Regions from separate parts of the Paenibacillus sp. PK3_47 genome, predicted to be linked through region 3. Evidence: riboswitches for the same ligand, from Rfam matches in the RefSeq annotation. Region 3 holds a riboswitch; each other region holds the start of a gene.
The links. Region 3 has a riboswitch for cobalamin ahead of C2I18_RS22085 (S-layer homology domain-containing protein). Riboswitches for the same ligand answer to the same signal wherever they lie in the genome.
Positions count from the first base shown of each region.

Region 1: linked by a shared signal. The riboswitch ahead of metE (5-methyltetrahydropteroyltriglutamate--homocysteine S-methyltransferase) and the one ahead of C2I18_RS22085 (S-layer homology domain-containing protein) in region 3 are both predicted to bind cobalamin.
Region 2: linked by a shared signal. The riboswitch ahead of C2I18_RS16625 (S-layer homology domain-containing protein) and the one ahead of C2I18_RS22085 (S-layer homology domain-containing protein) in region 3 are both predicted to bind cobalamin.

Region 1 is NZ_CP026029.1:613,302-616,582, forward strand. It holds gene metE (5-methyltetrahydropteroyltriglutamate--homocysteine S-methyltransferase) at 1-1,800, opposite strand, end outside; cobalamin riboswitch at 1,969-2,175, opposite strand; gene C2I18_RS02940 (undecaprenyl-diphosphate phosphatase) at 2,426-3,281, opposite strand, start outside.
Region 2 is NZ_CP026029.1:3,742,094-3,745,374, reverse strand. It holds gene C2I18_RS16625 (S-layer homology domain-containing protein) at 1-1,123, opposite strand, end outside; cobalamin riboswitch at 1,482-1,678, opposite strand; gene C2I18_RS16620 (GAP1-N2 domain-containing protein) at 2,300-3,281, opposite strand, start outside.
Region 3 is NZ_CP026029.1:5,079,880-5,083,160, forward strand. It holds gene C2I18_RS22085 (S-layer homology domain-containing protein) at 1-1,294, opposite strand, end outside; adenosylcobalamin (AdoCbl) riboswitch at 1,422-1,558, opposite strand; gene C2I18_RS22090 (S8 family peptidase) at 2,116-3,281, opposite strand, start outside.

The DNA.
Region 1 (3,281 bases), 2.3 Mb from region 3:
CTCGATGCCGGCTGTTTCCAGAGCCTGTACCTCCTGACGCAGCGCAAGAGCGATCTGGTTGGCCACCTCTTCCCGGCTGAGGTCGTCCCGTACGAAGGACCAGTTGAGGATCGTCACCGGCCCGGTCAGCATCCCTTTGACCGGGAGCTTAGTCAGCGACTGGGCATAGACACTTTCCTTAACGGTCATCGGTTCGATGAAGGCAACATCAGCATAAATGACCGGCGGTTTAACACAGCGGGAGCCGTAGGACTGCACCCAGCCGCCTTGGGTAAAGAGGTAACCCGCCAGCTTTTCCCCGAAAAACTCTACCATATCGGTACGCTCAAATTCCCCGTGCACCAGCACATCCAGACCCAGTTCTTCCTGGAAGGTAATCACATCCGCGATCTGCTGGCGGATATATCCTTCATATCGCTCCAGACTCCATACACCCTTCCGCCATTTCAGCCGTGCCTGCCGCACCTCCGTTGTCTGCGGAAAGCTTCCGATGGTTGTAGTGGGCAGCAGCGGCAGCTGCCATTTCTCCTGCTGCACCTTAACGCGCTCTGCAAAAGGCAAGTTCCGGCTGTCCCGAAGCTTGGCCAGATTCCTGGCCTGTTCTGCCACATCCTGACGGCCTCTCTCCGGCAGTGCCCGGAATACAGCAAGCGCCTTGCGGCTCACAGCCAGAGCGTCTGCATACGCCTCTGCATCGGCCGCTGCAGCAGCAATCAGGCCAAGCTCTGCCAGCTTCTCATCAGCAAAGGCCAGCGCCTGCTTCACTTCCACCTTCAGCCTGCCCTCGCCCTTGACGGTTACAGGCACATGCAGAAGGCTGGAGGACGGCTGGAGGATCAAACGTTCCGCCGGCACATAGGCAATCAGCTTGCGGACAAGCTCAAGCTTGGCATCCAGATCCGCGCGCCAGATATTCCGCCCGTCGATAATACCCGCTCCCAGCCATTTGTCCTCCGGCCAGCCCAAAGACGCAATGGAGTTCAGATTGGCGCCTTTGTCATGTACAAAATCCAGGCCGATTCCCTGCACCGGCAGCTTAAGCAGCGCTTCCAGCGGTTCGGCCGCTTCGAAGTACGTTTGCAGCAAAATCTGCAGGCCGGGAACGGATGCCGCAATTTCACCATAGATCGTGTTCAGCAGTACGGTATCATCTTCTGTGAGTCCTGCAACAATGGCAGGCTCATCGATCTGTACCCATGCCACCCCCTCCTGCTGCAGCTCCTGGAGCAGCTGCACATAGACAGGAAGGAAGCGGGCTGCCACTTCATTAATTTCAGCAGCCGGAAAGCCTTTGGAGAGCTTAAGGAAAGTATAAAGTCCAATGATCACGGGTTTGCCTTCAATCCCTGCCTGCGCTTTGGCGAACCGGTAAGCCGCCAGCGGCTTGTTCTCCGTAAGCCGCGGAGTCCGGCTCCCGATCTCCGGTACGATGTAATGGTAATTCGTATTGAACCATTTGGTCATCTCGCAGGCAGGAGCCTCTGCACTGCCGCGCGCCATGGCAAAGTACAGATCAAGACTGACTTGTCCGCCGTCATAGCTGTATCTTGGCGGAACGATCCCGAACATCGCAGCGGTATCCAGCACATGATCATAGAAGGTGAAGTCATTCACCGGAATCTGCGTGATCCCGGCCTGCTGCTGCGCCTTCAAATGCTGAAGCTGAATCTCCGCCATCTGCGCAAGAAAATCCTGCTCATTGATTTTACCGCTCCAGTAGGACTCCAGCGTCTTCTTCCACTCCCGGTTGCTGCCGATTCTCGGGTAGCCCAGGTTGCCTGTAATTAGTTTATTTGCCATGTTCTCCACTCCTCAGTGTACATTTTCATCCACTATATACGTTGTTATAAGAACTATATCAGCTTTCCGATCATCAAAAAGGCGTTTTTCCCCGCAGCAGGCCAAGGGAAAGACGCCCATACAAATTTCATGGATAGTCTTAACACCTCCCTATCTTCCGTAGGTAATGCAGTGCTGTTGAAACAGGCAGGTCTCCTGGCTGGCGGAATCAGCATCCTGCAGCAGGTCTTCCCGGCAGTGGTGAGCCAGTGACATAAGCAGCTGAGGACTATCCGTTACAGTGGCGGGACCGCACCGGCTTTTCACCGGATTTCCCTTTTAAGCCTGCCGGTTCTTCGTGTGATCCCGGCAAGCACCTGTCTCCCTTTATGGACTTATTGATGGTTATGTGTTGCTGTTGTTGCCATCATACTGAATCACCTGCTGCGGTGCAATCCATTCCGGATAAATCAGCTATACGCATTCCCTATAGCCGATGTAATTCAGGTGCCGCAAGAAGGCAGATAAGCCATAAACAGAAGGAATAAGATTCCAAAAGCCTTATAAGCTAAATCTATAATTAGCACACCACAAAAAAGGCTGCACCCTCCCTTTGGGAAGGTGCAGCCTTTTGAAGAAACAAAATTTAGAACCAGATCAGGTAAACCACACCTGCGAGCACAATCCGGTAGATGGCGAACGGCAGCAGCTTGATCCGGTTGATCAGCTTGAGGAAAAACCGCATGGACACCAGCGCGAACACAAATGCGCTGATAAACCCAACGATAAAAAACGGCAGGGCATCCATTGTGAAGTACTCCCAGTTTTTGACCAGTGAAATCAGGCTTGCCCCGGCCATAATCGGAACTGCCATGATAAAGGTAAAGTCAGCGGCGGCACGGTGGCTCATTCCCAGCAGCACGCCGCCGGAGATGGTTGACCCGGAGCGTGAGAAGCCCGGCCACAATGAGATACACTGGATCAGACCCACGGACAGCGCCTGCTTGTATGTAATTTGATCCACAGTCTCAATTTTCGCTTTCTTCGGCGCAAACCGGTCGGCAATAATCATAAAAATAGCTCCGACTACAAGACCGATAAGCACAGTTGACGTTGAGAACAGATGCTCATCGATGTAATCCTCGAATAAGAGTCCCAGCACACCGGCAGGAATAAGTCCGACAATAACCTGTGCCAGCTTCAGGCGGCCCTGCGTCTCTTCCTTAGGCAGTCCGTCCGGTACAGCTGCGAGCTCCTTGCTGCTGAAGCGTTTGAGGCCCAGCAGATCAATGAACCGGTTACGGAAGATTACAACAACCGCGAGGATCGAGCCCAGCTGAATGACGACTTTGAAGGTATTGGCTGCATACTTGCCCAGGAACTCCTGCGATTTGAGCCACATATCATCCACGATAATCATATGCCCTGTCGAGGACACCGGAGCAAACTCCGTCAGTCCTTCGACAATTCCCAGAATAATGGCTTTAATAATAGTGAGCAGA
Region 2 (3,281 bases), 1.3 Mb from region 3:
GCTGTTTCAGCGCATCCAGAGCATTGAGGGCCGTTAGTTTGCCTTCTGCCACTGTTCCCTGCGGTCCTTCAACAGACAGCGCCACATTAACGGCAGAGGGTTCTTCAGGCTGCGCAGGCTTAGGGAAGTCATACAGCTTGCCGCTGCCGCCGAGCAGATTGTAGGCAACGAGGGCCTGCAGGCCCTGCTCGGTTGCCTGTGAATTAGCAGCAGCACCTGGGGTATGTGAAAAACCGCCGCCTTGCACGAAGAAGCTCATTAATCTTCCTACAAGGTCGGTTCCATTCTTAGTAAAACGTTCCCCTGTTGGATCAATTCCGTTGGAAGTGAGCGCGATAATAGCCTGGGCAACACTTTCACTGCTGCCGCCGTAGCCACCGTTGGCATCTTGACGGGAGGATAGCCATTGTACAGCTTTTTCACCGGCTGTCTTCACTTCAGGCTTATCTTGGTACGGCGCCAACGCTGTCAGGGTCATCGCCGTTATATCAGGATCTCCGGCCGAGCCGAACAGGGCAAAACCGCCATCATCTTTTTGTTGTTTCAGAATCTCGTCTACCAGCGCTGTGCGTGTCCACTTGGCACCGTCCGGAATAGTATAGCTGCCGGAATCAAGCGCAAGCAGTGCATACACGGGTCCGTTCACCGTCTCACTGCTCATTTTGTCGCTGTTATACAGCTTCTCCAACAGGTTGTACCCTGCTGCAGAACCGCTGCCGGCGAAATTCGCCGCATCACCGCCAAGAGCTGTTATGGCAAGTACGGTCCGGGCATAATCGGTAACTTTGCTAAGTCTGCCTTCAGTCTGTACTGTGTTCTCCAACACTTGGAGATAGCTCCCCGGCACCTGGTATCCGGCCCGGGTTATCCCGATCGCCTCCCAGTCGGACTTCACACCGCTGTTTAGGATAAGCTTGACGGTGTCTTCTATAGCTTCGGATACAGTGATTTGGGGAGCGTCGGCTGCAGATACATCTGTCGCACCAGTGTCTGCTGCCGCTAGGGCTGTCTCAGCAGCAAAAGCCTGTCCTGCCGGAACAAAAGCCGAACCCAACGTTGAAATAACCAGCAATAATGCCAGACCAAGCACAAAGGACTTGGCAGAAAGAATCGTCTTCATCATTAACCTCTTTCCTATAATAATATTAGTCTTGCAGCAGACACTACAAAAAAGCATCTGCCGATACTCGCTTCACATTACCTGCCTGATTCAGCACTCTTTCTCCAGGAGCATAAATCAGCCGGATGAACGCAACCCGCCTGTCCGCACTAAATATCCCCACAAACTGAGTGGGGCCTTGCTTCAATGTGTTATCAAGTTCTTTGCGGGAGGGCCCAAAAGTTTACACATTCTGACACGCTAATAAGCCGCCCCACGAAGGGCGGCCAGGGAAAATACACAGCGAGCATAACGGTGCCAAAGCCACACCGACAGTTCATTTCATCTGCATATGTTCCGCATTCTCACCCCACGAAGAATAGAAACGTTCCGGAAAAAGGCAGGTCTCCTGGCTTATGCTTCATCGCTTCCCTCTGCCTTCCCACCCTTGATCACAGGACAGTGGCACTCCGAGAGTTGCTTCGCATTTACAGTGGCGGGTCCGCACCGGATTTGCACCGGACTTCCCTTTTAAGCGGATTCTACGCGTAGAACCGCACCTTTTCCTAGTGCTTATTAAATTTTAATTATTTTCATAATCATATCTAGTAATCTCCGGTATGTCCATAGAAAAGCTGAATGGAAAACGGTACCCGGTCAGGAGTTAGTGACTGTTACCTGCGAATGCCAACAGGATTTGAGAGATTCCAAATGTTAGTTAGTCAGCCGTTCTCCGCTTTTATTGAAGAAAATAGTCCGGCGGCGGGGATAGTTGTTGTGAGGATGATAGCGGCTTGTGCTAATGGAAATGGGCGTCAGCAGTTTTATAGGGTTTAAGGGTACCTATTTTACCGGAATCCTGAGCGACTGACCGAGCGTAACGGACACAGGGGGCGTTATTTCCGCGATTTCAGGCGCTCACAGAATCTAACGGACTCAGTGGGCCTTATTTTCAGTAAAAGTGTGCAGATGAGGTCATTTTGGTGCGAATAACGGAACCTCGGTCCGTTAGAAATAATAAGCGTGCCAAAATCAATAAATAACGGATCCTGGGTCCGTTAGCGCAGGGAATGTCCATAAAAGTAAAGCAGCGTTTCCCCGAATTACGGGAAACGCTGCTTTGTCTGGTTTTACTATGAGAAACATTCAGCTCTGTCACATTCGCAGCATAATCCGCATATGAGGTAGCGGCTCATGCTGTTACTCAGCTTCCGCATCCGCACTTGCTTCAGCGGAAGGCTCAGGGCTGCCTGTATCAGCATCCGTATCAGCAGCTGACGGAGTAGCTGACGGCGGCGTACTGCCAGGACTTGCTTCGAGCATCAGCGAGTACTTTCCGGCGGTGATCATATCACCTACCGCAACGCTGGCTCCCGCTTCAAGCAGCGCGTTGACGGTGTACGGAGCCGTGCCTGTGTTGGCGGCAGGCGCGTTCTCTGCCGCGCCGCCATCACCCTCAGCGGCCGCGTTCTCCCCCGCGCCGCCATCACCTTCAGCGGCCGCGTTCTCCGCCGCGCCGCTATCGCCCTCGGCAGGCGCGTCCTCCGCTGCGCCGCCCTCGCCCTCGGCAGGCGCGTTCTCCGCCGCGCCGCTCTCTTCCCCGGCTGCATCCGCCGCAGCCGCGTTTCCGCCGCCGTCATCCCCGGCGGCTCCAGCCTCCGGCGATTGAACGGGACAGCCGCCCCGTTCAATCGCCGTAACATCGTAGGCCACCGCGTCCCCGCCGGAGGCCGTTACACTAATCACCGCCGGGTTAAAGGCGGTGCATTCCTCAGCGTCGGCAAAGGAGAACACCAGCCGGCTGCCGGTCCCCTCCGCCCCTTCGCTGCCGAGATACACGGCAGCGGGGGCAAACGCGGCCGCAGCGGACGGCGACGGACTGGCCGCCGGCAGAGCGGCCTCCTTGCTGTCCGGGCGCAGCAGGCTGACCGCCACAATGATGCCGATCAGCACGATCCCCAGGATGGAGCCGGAGATCAGGAGCTGAAATCGGCTGCGGCTGATCCACCGCGCCAGCGGCGAAGCCAGCTTGGAGCGGGCCTCGTTGTATACATTTTGCAGGGCAGGCCCTGCGGATGACATGTAGTTTTTGCGGAATTCGCGGCTTTTGAATGCATCGCGGTCTTTGTTCAGGAAATACTTGAGCACCGCCTTGCGGTACGCCGGATGCAGCTTCTTGTTC
Region 3 (3,281 bases):
TGTTCGTAATCTGCTTGCCTTTCCAATACGCTGCCGTCTCATCAATAGCAGCCTTTACCTGAGGGTTAGTGTCATAGTAAGGGGCAAGACCCGCCATGATAATCCCGGACATATCCGGGTCAGGTGTGGAGCCGAAGAATGACCAGCCGCCGCCTTTTATTTTAAGGGAAAGAAGCTTGTCCACCAGGAATTCTCTGGTTACCTTGCTTCCTTCAGGGATCTCATATCTTCCGGAGTCCAGGGCAAGCAGCATGTATACGACGTCGTTGGAGACCGTAAGCCGTGCAGGATCAAAGTTGACAGCCTTATCCAGAAGGTTAATGCCGCCGATATCCTTTATATTAACATCTGCTGCAGTCAAGCCTATGATGACTTTGGCGATATCTGTGCCTTTCTTATAGACTCCTGCCGCATCAATGACCTGCTTGGTGTAAGCGGCGATATAGTCCGGGTCAGGTGCAAGACCTGTAAGATTGGAGGCTACAGAAGCCCAATCATCATAGACTTGCTGTGAGTATCCCGCAACGGCCTGCGTAATTTCAGCGTCCAGGTCGAACTCCAGCCCTTTATTAAAAGGCGGAGTGACGGCATAGTTTTTGTTAATAACACCGACTGCTCTGAGATCAAAACCGGCAGATCCTCCGGAAGGATCAGGATCATAGATTGGCCGGCCGTAACTGTCCTTGTTGGTACCGTCGCCCTTAATGTCGATAATCTTAACGTATTTGATATCATTCAGCTTAACGAGTCCGGCGGCAACTTCCTCTTTGTCTTTGAGCGCTGCCAGATCAAACCCGGTTCCGAAACCGCCGAGTGCCTTGCCGGCCAGTCCGTTATACTGGGAAGGATCTACTCCTTCATAAGAGCCGACTTTGGTATTCCTCAAGGCAGAGGAGTCAAACTGTACCCAATCTGTTCCGTTGGAAGACACCTGTACATAAGCCAATTCCAGAAAACCAAGTGTGTTATCGGGCCCTGTAGCAAAGCCGTTTTCAAAGACCGCAAAGTCTTGTCCGGGCCCGTCCCCGATTCCCTCAAACTCCATTGTAATTTCGCCGTTGTCTCCTAATACTACCAAAGAAGAAGAGTAAGGTCCGACAGCATTCTCCGGTGTTCTGTAAGATTCTAATACATTTCCTTCAGCCGTATTAGGTTTGTAATCGCGGTACCCCGTAGCCCATGATACAATTGAGTTTACCTCTACATTCGTGTTCGTGAAGACAACCGGTTCTTTAGCTGCGTCAGCCTGTAAGTTGCCCAGCCCTGCTGAACCTAACAGTAAGGCTGATGCCAACCCGGATACAAGAACCTTTTTAAAGCTTTTCCCCATTTCTCTCTTCCCTTTCTGACCCTAGAATAGTGAGAAAGCCTCTCCCATGAATGGAAGAGGCGTGGTTAAAGAGACTCAAATAAGAGTTTCTGATAACCGCCCTTTACCTCGAAGGGCTCAGTTATACACAATAAGCACCGACCTGACTTAGGATGACTCCCTTACAGTGGCGTGGACCGTGCTGGACTCTCACCAGCTTCCGTAACTTATTGTGTTAACTATGAAATTCATTTATTTTCCTTCACCATAGGATACGTAAGTTCAGCCGCTGCGTCAATACGCTTGTTATAGGCAAAAAATATGACAGTCCGCAGAAGGAATATAACAATGTGTGGCGAAGCGTCCGAAGATTACCGGTTCACCGGTTATAAAAAAATCCTGTCGTACGTTTCCTGAATCCTCACTTGCTGCAGGTGCTTGTCCGTCACATTGTAAGTAAAGAGCGCGGAAGTGTCATCTTTAAAAAACTGTTTATACCAGTAAAGGGAGCTCCCCCTCTGAAAAATTCCGTAATAACCGCAAGAAGGCGGACACTGGTCCAGAATGAAAGACTCATCTATTGAAATGTTATTTTTCACTTTACAAATAAAAGCCTCCAGCGGAATAAGGGCGATACTTTGCAGCGCTGTGCCTTGGGGCATGTCTTCCTTGCTGTGGTCCCAAATGTTCTTTTTCCATGTTATGAACAGCTCCTTAAGCTATCATCGTCAGTAATAGATTATAAAGAAAACAGTAGAAGAAGGGGCTGCCCAAGCAGCCATTTTATGGCTTATGGGGGAGCCCCTTTAGCATTTTCGCAGAAATCTGACATTAATTTCGCCGCTTCCTGCCGTATTGGGCTTGAGGCCGAGACGGAAGGCATTCTTCTTTAGTGCAGCTTTGACCTGGCGCGGGGACATGCCAGGGAAACGCTGCAGCAGCTGCGCGGCTGCGCCGGAGACAATCGGGGCAGAGATGCTGGTCCCGGAGAGCCTGTAGTAGAACTTGCCGATACTCTCCTGGGGGGACTGGCGGGCCAGCAGTGAACCCGGCGCGCGCAGCGAGATCACTGATTCGCCCGGAGCAACGATGTCGGGTTTCACCTTGCCGCCCGGAGCAGGACCGCGGCTGGAATAGAACGTAATGACATCGTCCTTTTGCGTTAGGGTCCGCCTGTCATTAACTGCACCTACGGTTATCGCTGAGGGACTGATTCCCGGTGATTCAACCGTCTTTGGTCCGGGTCCGCTGTTGCCCGCGGCGATGACGACAGTGAGTCCGGCCTGGACGGCTTTTTCAACAGCCTGGCAGAGCGGATCGTCTTTGCAGGATGTGTTCACTGGACCGCCGAAGGACATCGACAGGATACGCAGCCTGAGGCGCTTGCGCTCTGCAATGCACCATTCGATCCCTTTGATAATGGTAGAATCATAGCCGTCGCCGTTCTGGTCCAATACTTTAACACCGACAATACCGGCTTCCGGTGCAGGCCCCCTGTATTTGCCTTTGCTGGCCCATCCGTTGCCTGCAGCATCCCCGGCGATATGGGTTCCGTGACCATTGTCGTCATAGGGCTTTTTTCTATGATTGATGAAATCCTTGAAGGCAAAGATCCGGTTAACTGGTTTGGTCAGATCCGGATGACAGTAAATTCCGGTATCAATGATGGCGATGTTGATTCCTTTTCCGGTAAGTCCTTTGGTGGTCTGGAGAGCCGCTGCCCCGATAGAAGGAGTCGCTATGTTTAAAGAGGAATGTTTTACCGTATCCAGATAGACTTTATGAATCTCGTTACAGCTGCAGATCCGTTCCAGGCATTTCAAAGAAACTCTTGAGGATAGGGCATTGATCAAGGAAAGACGGTGTTTGACAGGGAAGGAATGAACGCCAAGATGTTTCTGCAGATTCCGGATCCGGGACGGGGTAACGGGAGACTTGAATTGAACGATAACCGGCACTGAAGCTGACTTTG